One region of the Stenotrophomonas sp. YJH_SMC_43 genome, then DNA from elsewhere that is predicted to be linked to it. Evidence: riboswitches for the same ligand, from Rfam matches in the RefSeq annotation. Region 1 holds a riboswitch; the other holds the start of a gene.
What was found. A riboswitch is a leader RNA that binds a small molecule or an ion and turns the genes downstream of it on or off. The one in region 1 is predicted to bind cobalamin.
Positions count from the first base shown of each region.

Region 2: it holds a riboswitch for cobalamin, as region 1 does, so the genes downstream of both, btuB (TonB-dependent vitamin B12 receptor) here and AC5QAH_RS17460 (epoxyqueuosine reductase QueH) in region 1, are expected to answer to the same signal.

Region 1 covers NZ_JCAFVQ010000004.1:91,257-95,242, reverse strand. Annotated here, with positions in the region: gene purU (formyltetrahydrofolate deformylase) at 1-343, shown strand, start outside; gene pncA (bifunctional nicotinamidase/pyrazinamidase) at 430-1,056, opposite strand; gene AC5QAH_RS17460 (epoxyqueuosine reductase QueH) at 1,113-1,799, opposite strand; cobalamin riboswitch at 1,961-2,175, opposite strand; gene AC5QAH_RS17455 (RpoH suppressor) at 2,330-3,986, shown strand, end outside.
Region 2 covers NZ_JCAFVQ010000005.1:166,002-169,987, forward strand. Annotated here, with positions in the region: gene AC5QAH_RS19420 (GAF domain-containing protein) at 35-517, shown strand; gene AC5QAH_RS19425 (TfoX/Sxy family protein) at 514-876, shown strand; gene AC5QAH_RS19430 (histidine phosphatase family protein) at 966-1,544, opposite strand; cobalamin riboswitch at 1,687-1,909, shown strand; gene btuB (TonB-dependent vitamin B12 receptor) at 2,025-3,869, shown strand; gene gph (phosphoglycolate phosphatase) at 3,960-3,986, opposite strand, start outside.

The DNA.
Region 1 (3,986 bases):
CTACATGCAGATCCTGTCACCCACGCTGTGCCGCGCGCTGGCCGGCCGTGCGATCAACATCCACCACAGCTTCCTGCCCAGCTTCAAGGGCGCGCAGCCGTACCACCAGGCGCACGCGCGCGGGGTCAAGATCATCGGTGCCACCGCGCACTACGTCACCGAGGACCTGGACGAAGGCCCGATCATCGAACAGGACGTGGCCCGCGTTGACCATGCGATGGCGCCGCGCGAACTGGTGCGGCTGGGCAGTGATACCGAATCGCTGGTGCTGGCGCGTGCGGTGCGCCGCCATGTGGAACACCGCATCCTGCTCAACGGGCATCGCACGGTGGTGTTCCGGTAATCGCCCATCCCGCGTCCGCCGGGCATGGCCCGGCGCTACCCATGGGCGCGATCCGGTAGCGCCGGGCCATGCCCGGCGGTCGCGCGTCAGGCGAGCGCAATCCCCGCCTTGCCCAGCGCCTCGCGCACCATCACGTCGTTGGCTTCGGTCACCGGCTTGGTCAGCTCCCACAGGAACTTCACCCGGAAGCCGGACTTCACTGCGTCCTGCGCGCTCCACAGCACGCAGTAATCGCGGGCCAGGCCGCACACGTGCACTTCGCGGATGCGGCGCTCGTGCAGCCAGCCGGCCAGGCCGGTGGCCGGGCGCTCGCCATCGGGACCGTGGTTCTCGCGGAAGGCGCTGTACGAATCCACCTGTTGGCGCGTGCCCTTGCGCAGGATCAGGTCGGCCACGGTCCAGTCCACGCCCGGGTGCAGGGCGGCACCGGCGCTGCCCTGCACGCAGTGGTCCGGCCACAGGGTCTGCGGCTGCGCGTGCAGCAGGATGGTCTCGAAGGGGCGTTGGCCGGGGTGCTGGCTGGCGAACGAGGCATGGTCGGCCGGGTGCCAGTCCTGTGTCGCCACCACGGTGCGGTAGCGGCGCTGCGCCAGCAGACCGGCAATCGGTACCACCAGCGCATCGCCCTGGTCGCAGGCCAGCGTACCGCCGGGCATGAAGTCTGGCTGCAGGTCGATCACCAGCAGGGCGACATCGGCGGGCAGGGCGGTCATGGCAGGTCCACTACAACGTGAAGGGGCGACCAGCGTGGCCGCCCAGGCGGCACAGGTCAATCGCCCTGCGGCGTCCCAGCGTCCTGCCCGTAGTACAGCAGGCCGATCTTGATCCGCTCGCGGCCATTCTCGCGGCGATGGCGGTTGGCATCGCGCAGCGAGTACACGCAGCCGCAGTACTCCTGCTGGTAGAACTGCTCGCGCTTGCTGATCTCGATCATGCGGCTGGCACCGCCGCCCTTGCGCCAGTTGTAGTCCCAGTACTGCAGGCCCTCGTAGCGCGACGCGGCGCGGATGCCGCAGTCGTTGATCTGCGCCATGTTCTTCCAGCGCGATATGCCCAGCGAAGAACTGATGGTGTCATAGCCGTGTTCGTGCGCGTACAGCGCAGTGCGCTCGAAACGCATGTCGAAGCACATCGTGCAGCGGATGCCGCGTTCGGGCTCGTTCTCCATGCCGCGCGCACGGCTGAACCAGTTGTCGGTGTCGTAGTCGCAGTCGATGAACGGGATGTCGTGCTGCTCGGCGAAGCGGATGTTCTCCTGCTTGCGCAGCTCGTATTCCCTCACCGGGTGGATGTTGGGGTTGTAGAAGAAGATCGCGTAGTCGATCCCGGAGGCGGTGATCGCCTCCATCACTTCGCCGGAGCAGGGCGCGCAGCATGAATGCAGCAGCAGGCGCTTGCCGTCGGCGGGCAGGGTCAGGGTGGGACGTTGGAGCTCGGTCATCGTCAGGTACCGCATGGACCGCCGGCAACGGCGGTGGCCCATGCATCAGCGCGTGGGTGAACAGGTCTGGCCGGATACCGTGAAAAGGACGCGCGCGGCCGCATCGCCTGCACGCGCAGGACAACGACGGCCCCGGCAACCTCCCCGCGGAGATTCCAGGTCGAATCAGGGGACGGTCGTGTCCCCCGGCCGGGGCCGGTATTCGGGCTGATGGACACGGGTCGCAGCCCACCTACTACCTGCCGCTTCCCAGGCGCGAGCCCAGTGCTGTTGGCAGGATTCGTTTCCATTCACCGCTGCGGGGCAGCTCCGGAATGGGCGCGCGAGGCGCCTTCACCGGATTCCCGTTTAAATCCCGGCCGCCATCAATGCCACGGCCGGGATACCTTCGGCGTGCCCACGGTGGACGCGTCGAGGCCAATGGTCAAGGGCCAATCAAAGCGCAGGGCGATGGCTCGTTTCTCAGGCTGTGAGAGCCCCTCTTGCCATACTGTGCATCGACAGACGGGAGGTGGCTCGTGGCGGCGAAGTACTGCGATCTGGTCATGAAAGGCGGCATCACCAGCGGCATCGTGTACCCCAATGCGGTACTGGCGCTGGCGCGCGAGTATCGCTTCAAGAGCATCGGCGGCACCTCGGCCGGCGCTATTGCTGCGGCGGTGGCGGCCGCGGCGGCCTGCGGTGATCGCCGCCAGCAGGCTGGCGAGCACCTGCCTGGCGATGCCGGCTATGGCGGGTTGTCGGCGGTGTCGGCGCAGCTGTCGCGGCGCGGCTTCATCTACAGCCTGTTCCAGCCGGCGCGTGGCGCGCACGCGGCCTATCGGCTGCTGGTGACGCTGACCGGCAATGCCAGCCTGCCGCGTAAGCTGCTGTGCCTGGCCATTGCCGTGTTCGAGATCGCACCGCTGGAAGTGCTGGTGTCGCTGGCGTTGCTGCTCGGGCTGGGCTGGTGGGGTGGTGGCTGGAGCGGCGTGGCCGCCACGCTGCTGCCGTCGCTGCTGTGCGCTTACGGTGCCGGCGTGGCCGGTGCCGCGCTGCGGGTGGCGCGGGTGGCGCGTCGCAATCTGCTGGGCCTGTGCAGCGGCCTCGGCCGTGATGCACGCACGCCGGCGTTGACCGAGTGGCTGCACGAGTGCCTGCAGCAGTTGTCCGGCAAGCCGCTGGATGCACCGCTTACCTTCGCCGACCTGCACGATGCGCCGCGCTATGCCGGCGAGCCGGACAGCCCGCATGCGATCAGCCTGCAGATGATCACCACCTGTGTGTCGCACAACGAGCCGCGTACGCTGCCGCTGGGTGGCGCGCAGTTCTGGTTCCTGCGCGAGGAGTTCGAGCAGCTGTTCCCGGCCAGCGTGGTGCAGTGGCTGGTGGATCAAGCTAGCCCGCCGTTGGAGGTGGAGGGGCGACGGTACTACCACCTGCCGCAGGGCCCGAAGCTGCCGGTGCTGGTGGCCACGCGCATGAGCCTGAGCTTCCCGTTGCTGATCAGCGCGGTGCCGCTGCATGAGCCCTCGCGCCGCGAGCGTCGCTGCGAACCCACTGCGCCTGCGGCCGACCAGGAGCACAACGTGGCCGACAGCATGGAAGGGCTGACCAGTGCCGGGCAGACCTGTGGCCCGGTGATCACCGCCTTCCGCATCTGCTGGTTCTCCGATGGCGGCATCAGCAGCAACTTCCCGATCCATCTGTTCGATGCCGCCTTGCCGCGCTGGCCGACCTTCGCCATCAACCTGGTCTACCCGCAGCACGCCGAAGACGTGAGCCATGGCAGCAGCGGCCGCCAGTCGCTGGAACACGCGGTGTTCCTGCCCACGGAAAACCGTCATGGCTGGCAGCGGACCTATCAGTCGATCGCCACGCCGCTGGCGGCCGCGGAACTGGGGCGTTTCCTGTTCGCGGTGGTGGCGACCATGCAGAACTGGCGCGATCTGCTGCAGGCGCGCGCGCCGGGTTACCGCGACCGCATCGTGCACGTCAGCCTGCAGGGCGACGAAGGCGGCATGAACCTGGACATGCCGCAGGAGGTGCTGACCCGCATCGCCGACAAGGGCAGCCTGGCGGGCGCGCGCTTCTGCTCATTCTCGTTCGAGAACCACTACTGGATCCGCTGGCGCAACCTGGCCTCGGCCTACCAGCGCTACACGCTGGAAGTGGCGCGCACCGATGACCCGGCGCAGCAGGTGCTGGCCTACCGCGCGGCGT
Region 2 (3,986 bases), on a different contig from region 1:
ATCGCCGGCCCGGTGCACTTGCTAGACTGCAGGCATGTTCGCCAATGCCTCGCTCACCGGCAGCAAGCCGGAACAATACGCCCAGCTGCTGGAACAGGCCCGTGGCCTGGTCTACGCCGAGTCCGACCGCATCGCCAACGCGGCCAACCTCTCCGCACTGGTCTATCACGCCCTGCCCGACCTGAACTGGGTGGGCTTCTACCTGTACGACGGCAAGGAGCTGGTGGTCGGCCCGTTCCAGGGCCTGCCGGCCTGCGTGCGCATTCCGCTGGACAAGGGCGTGTGCGGTGCCGCCGCCAGCCAGCGCGTGACCCAGCGCGTGGACGACGTCGATGCCTTCCCAGGCCACATCGCCTGCGATTCGGCCTCGCGTTCGGAGCTGGTGGTGCCGCTGCTGCGCGGTGATGAACTGATCGGCGTGTTCGATATCGACAGCCCGAAGGTCGGCCGCTTCGATGCCGACGACCAGGCCGGCCTGGAAGCCATCGCCCGCGTGTTCGTAGAGGCGCTGGGATGAGCGCACCGAAGCTGCGCAACATCGGCCCGAAAAGTGCGGCGTGGCTGCGCCAGGTCGGCCTGCGCAGCCGCGAAGACCTGGTTGCGATCGGTGCCGTGGGCGCCTTCGTCAAGGTCAAGCGCGCGGGCTTCAAGCCCAGCCTGAACCTGCTGTATTCCCTGGAAGGCGCGTTGCTGGACTGCCACTGGCAGGAACTGAGCGAGCCGCAGCGCGATGCGCTGGTGCAGGACTATGAAGCGCGCATCGCCGCGCATCCGCTGAAGGCAGCCGGCCCGGCGTCGGGCCCGGTACATGAGCAGCGCTTCGATGCCGACGATGACGCTGAAGACAGCGTTGCCGAGGGCGCGGACGAGGATTGAGCCGCGCCCTTCTGTAGCGCCGAGCCCACGCTCGGCTGGCTGTTCTGATCGAAGTGCAGCCGAGCATGGCTCGGCTCTACAAGAGCAGATCAGGGCTGCTGCAGCTCCAGCAGTTCGCCCACCAGCCCGACCTCACCGCGTTCCAGCCACACCCGCAGGCGCGTGCCGTGGTCGATGCGCAGGGCCCAGCACAACGACATTGGCAGGCCGCAGACCTGCGACAGCACCATGCGCAGCGGGCCACCATGGCTGACCACCAGCGTCGGCACCGGATCGTCCTCATCGAGCAGGCGATCGAGCGCGCGCGCGATGCGCCGTTCAAAGTGGCCCCAGCTTTCGCCGTTGGGCGGCGGGAATGCATGCGGATCGGCGTGGAAGGCCGCCAGTGCATCCTCCGGCAGGTCGAACAGCGACTGCCCGTCCCAATCGCCGAAATCCAGCTCTTCCCATTCCTCGTCCGCTTCCACGTCCAGCCCACGCGGGGTGGCCAGGGCCATCGCCGTGTGCAGCGAGCGCAGCCGTGGCGAACTGATCACCCGCTCCCAGGGCTGCGCGGCGTAGGCGTCGACCAGTTCCTGCGGCAGGCGGGCCAGCTGCGGCGGATCGTTGCGGCCATCGAGGAACTCATCGCGACCGTTGCCGGCATGGCGGACCAGGTCGAGGATCATGCGCGCGTCCTGTACAGGCGACGCGGGAACAGCGGAAAACAGGCGGACATCGGCAACGGCACCACGGGATCAAGGGGCCATTCTAAAGGCACGGCAAAGGCAGTCGAGCACGCGCGGCGCTACGGGCCGCCTGCGATGCCGTAGACTGCGCGCACTTCCAGGTGACCTGCGGCCGTGGCCGGCAGGTTGAAACGGGAAGCCGGTGACGCGTGATTCCACGCCAGGCCGGCGCTGCCCCCGCAACGGTAAGCACGTCAGTTCCAGGCAACACCGCCACTGTGCCGCAGGCATGGGAAGGCGCCTGGACGGTGGCCCCAGGCCACCCGGCGGCAAGCCCGGAGACCGGCCCGGAAGCCTCAGGTCGCGATGCGGTGGGCATGGCGCTGGATGACCGCAGCCTGCGCTGCGGCGTCGGCGCATGCCTGCCTTCGCGGCTCCTCCCCTTCGCCACGCGGGCGTGCGTGGCACCTGGAGTCCCCCATGAAGCTGCAGTCCCGAATGCTGTCCCTGGCCGTGCTGGCCACCCTGCCCGCGCTGGCCCAGGCCGCCGATGACACCACTGCGCTCGACCAGATCCTGGTCACCGCCACCCGCACCCCGATCGCGCTGCAGGACAGTATCGCGCCGGCGCAGGTGATCGACCGCGCGCAGATCGAATCCAGCCAGGCCACCTCGCTGCAGGAGCTGCTGCGCGGCCGCGCCGGCATCAACCTGACCAATGCCGGCGGCCTCGGCAAGCAGAGCTCGCTGTTCCTGCGCGGCACCAACTCGGGCCACACCGTGGTGCTGGTCGACGGCGTGCGCATCAACAGTGCCGACCTCGGCCTGGCCATGTACCAGGACCTGCCGCTGGCGCAGATCGAGCGCGTCGAAATCGTTCGCGGCCCGCAGTCCAGTCTGTACGGTGCCGACGCCATCGGTGGCGTGATCCAGATCTTCACCCGCCGCAACCAGGGCGATTTCGCTCCGCACTTCCAGCTCGGCGGCGGCAGCAACGGGCTGCGCGAAGCCAGCGGCGGCATTGGTGGCGGCACCGAGCGCGGCTGGTTCGGTGCCGACATCGCCTACCAGCATTCCGACGGCATCGATGCCTGCCGCGGTTCTTCCTCGGTGTTCACCGCGGGCTGCTTTGCCGACGAGCACGACCGCGACGGCTACCGCAACCTGTCCAAGAGCCTGCGCGGCGGTTACAGCTTCAACGACCAGTGGAACGTGGAAGGCAGCGCACTGCGCGCCGATGGCAAGAACCATTACGACGGCTACTACAACTACTCCGAGACCCGCCAGCAGGTGCTGGCCGGCAAGGTGCGCTACACCCCGTCGGAGCGCCTGGCGTTCACCGCCAACGTCGGCCGCAGCGACAATGAGTCCGACAACTTCGGCGCACCGGGGGTGTTTGGCAGCGCGCAGACCCATCGTGACAGCGCCTCGCTGCAGGGTGACTTCGGTGTGGCCGAGGGCCAGCTGCTGAGTGCCGGCGTGGACTGGAGCGAAGACAATCTGGACGGCAGCAGCGCCGGGTATCTCGTCGACAGCCGCCGCAACACCGGCGTGTTCGTGCAGTACCAGGGCCGCTTCGGCCGCCACCAACTGCAGGCCAGCGCCCGCAACGACGACAACCAGCAGTTCGGCAACCACGCCACCGGCAGCGTTGGCTGGGCGATGGAACTGGGCCACGGCCTGCGCGTCAACGCCAGCTACGGCACCGCGTTCAAGGCACCGACCTTCAGCGACCTGTACGACCCGTGGAGCGGCGTGCCGACGTTGAATCCGGAGAAGTCCAAGAGCGCCAACCTCGGCGTTTCGCAGCAGGGCCAGGGCTGGCACTGGGGCATGGATGTGTACGAAACCCGCATCGATGACCTGATCACCTACGATGCGTCCACGATGAAAATGCAGCAGGTGGAGAAGGCGCGCATCCGTGGTGCCGAGCTGACCGGTGGCGTGCTGCTGGCCGGCTTCGACATCAACGCGCAGCTGAGCTACACCGACCCGCGCAACCGCACCCACGGCAGTACCCAGTTTGACAACTGGCTGCCGCGCCGTGCACAGCAGACTGCGCGCCTGGACATTGACCGTCGCTTCGGCGATTTCCGCGCCGGCCTGACCGTACAGGGCGCGGGCAAGCGTTTTGACAATGCCAGCAACTCGGTGAAGGTTGGCGGTTACGGCACGCTGGACCTGCGCGCCGAGTACGCGCTGACGCCGGAGTGGTCGCTGCTGGCGCGTGCCGCCAACGTGTTCGACCGCAACTACGAGACCGTGGCGTGGTTCAACCAGCCCGGCCGTGAGTACCAGTTGAGCGTGCGTTACCAGCCGAAATGAGGAAACGCGCCGGGCATTCCCGGCGCTTTCTCTGTAGAGCCGAGCCCATGCTCGGCTCAGGCAGCAAAGCAGCCGAGCATGGGCTCGGCTCTACACCGGGACGCCGGCGGCCAACCC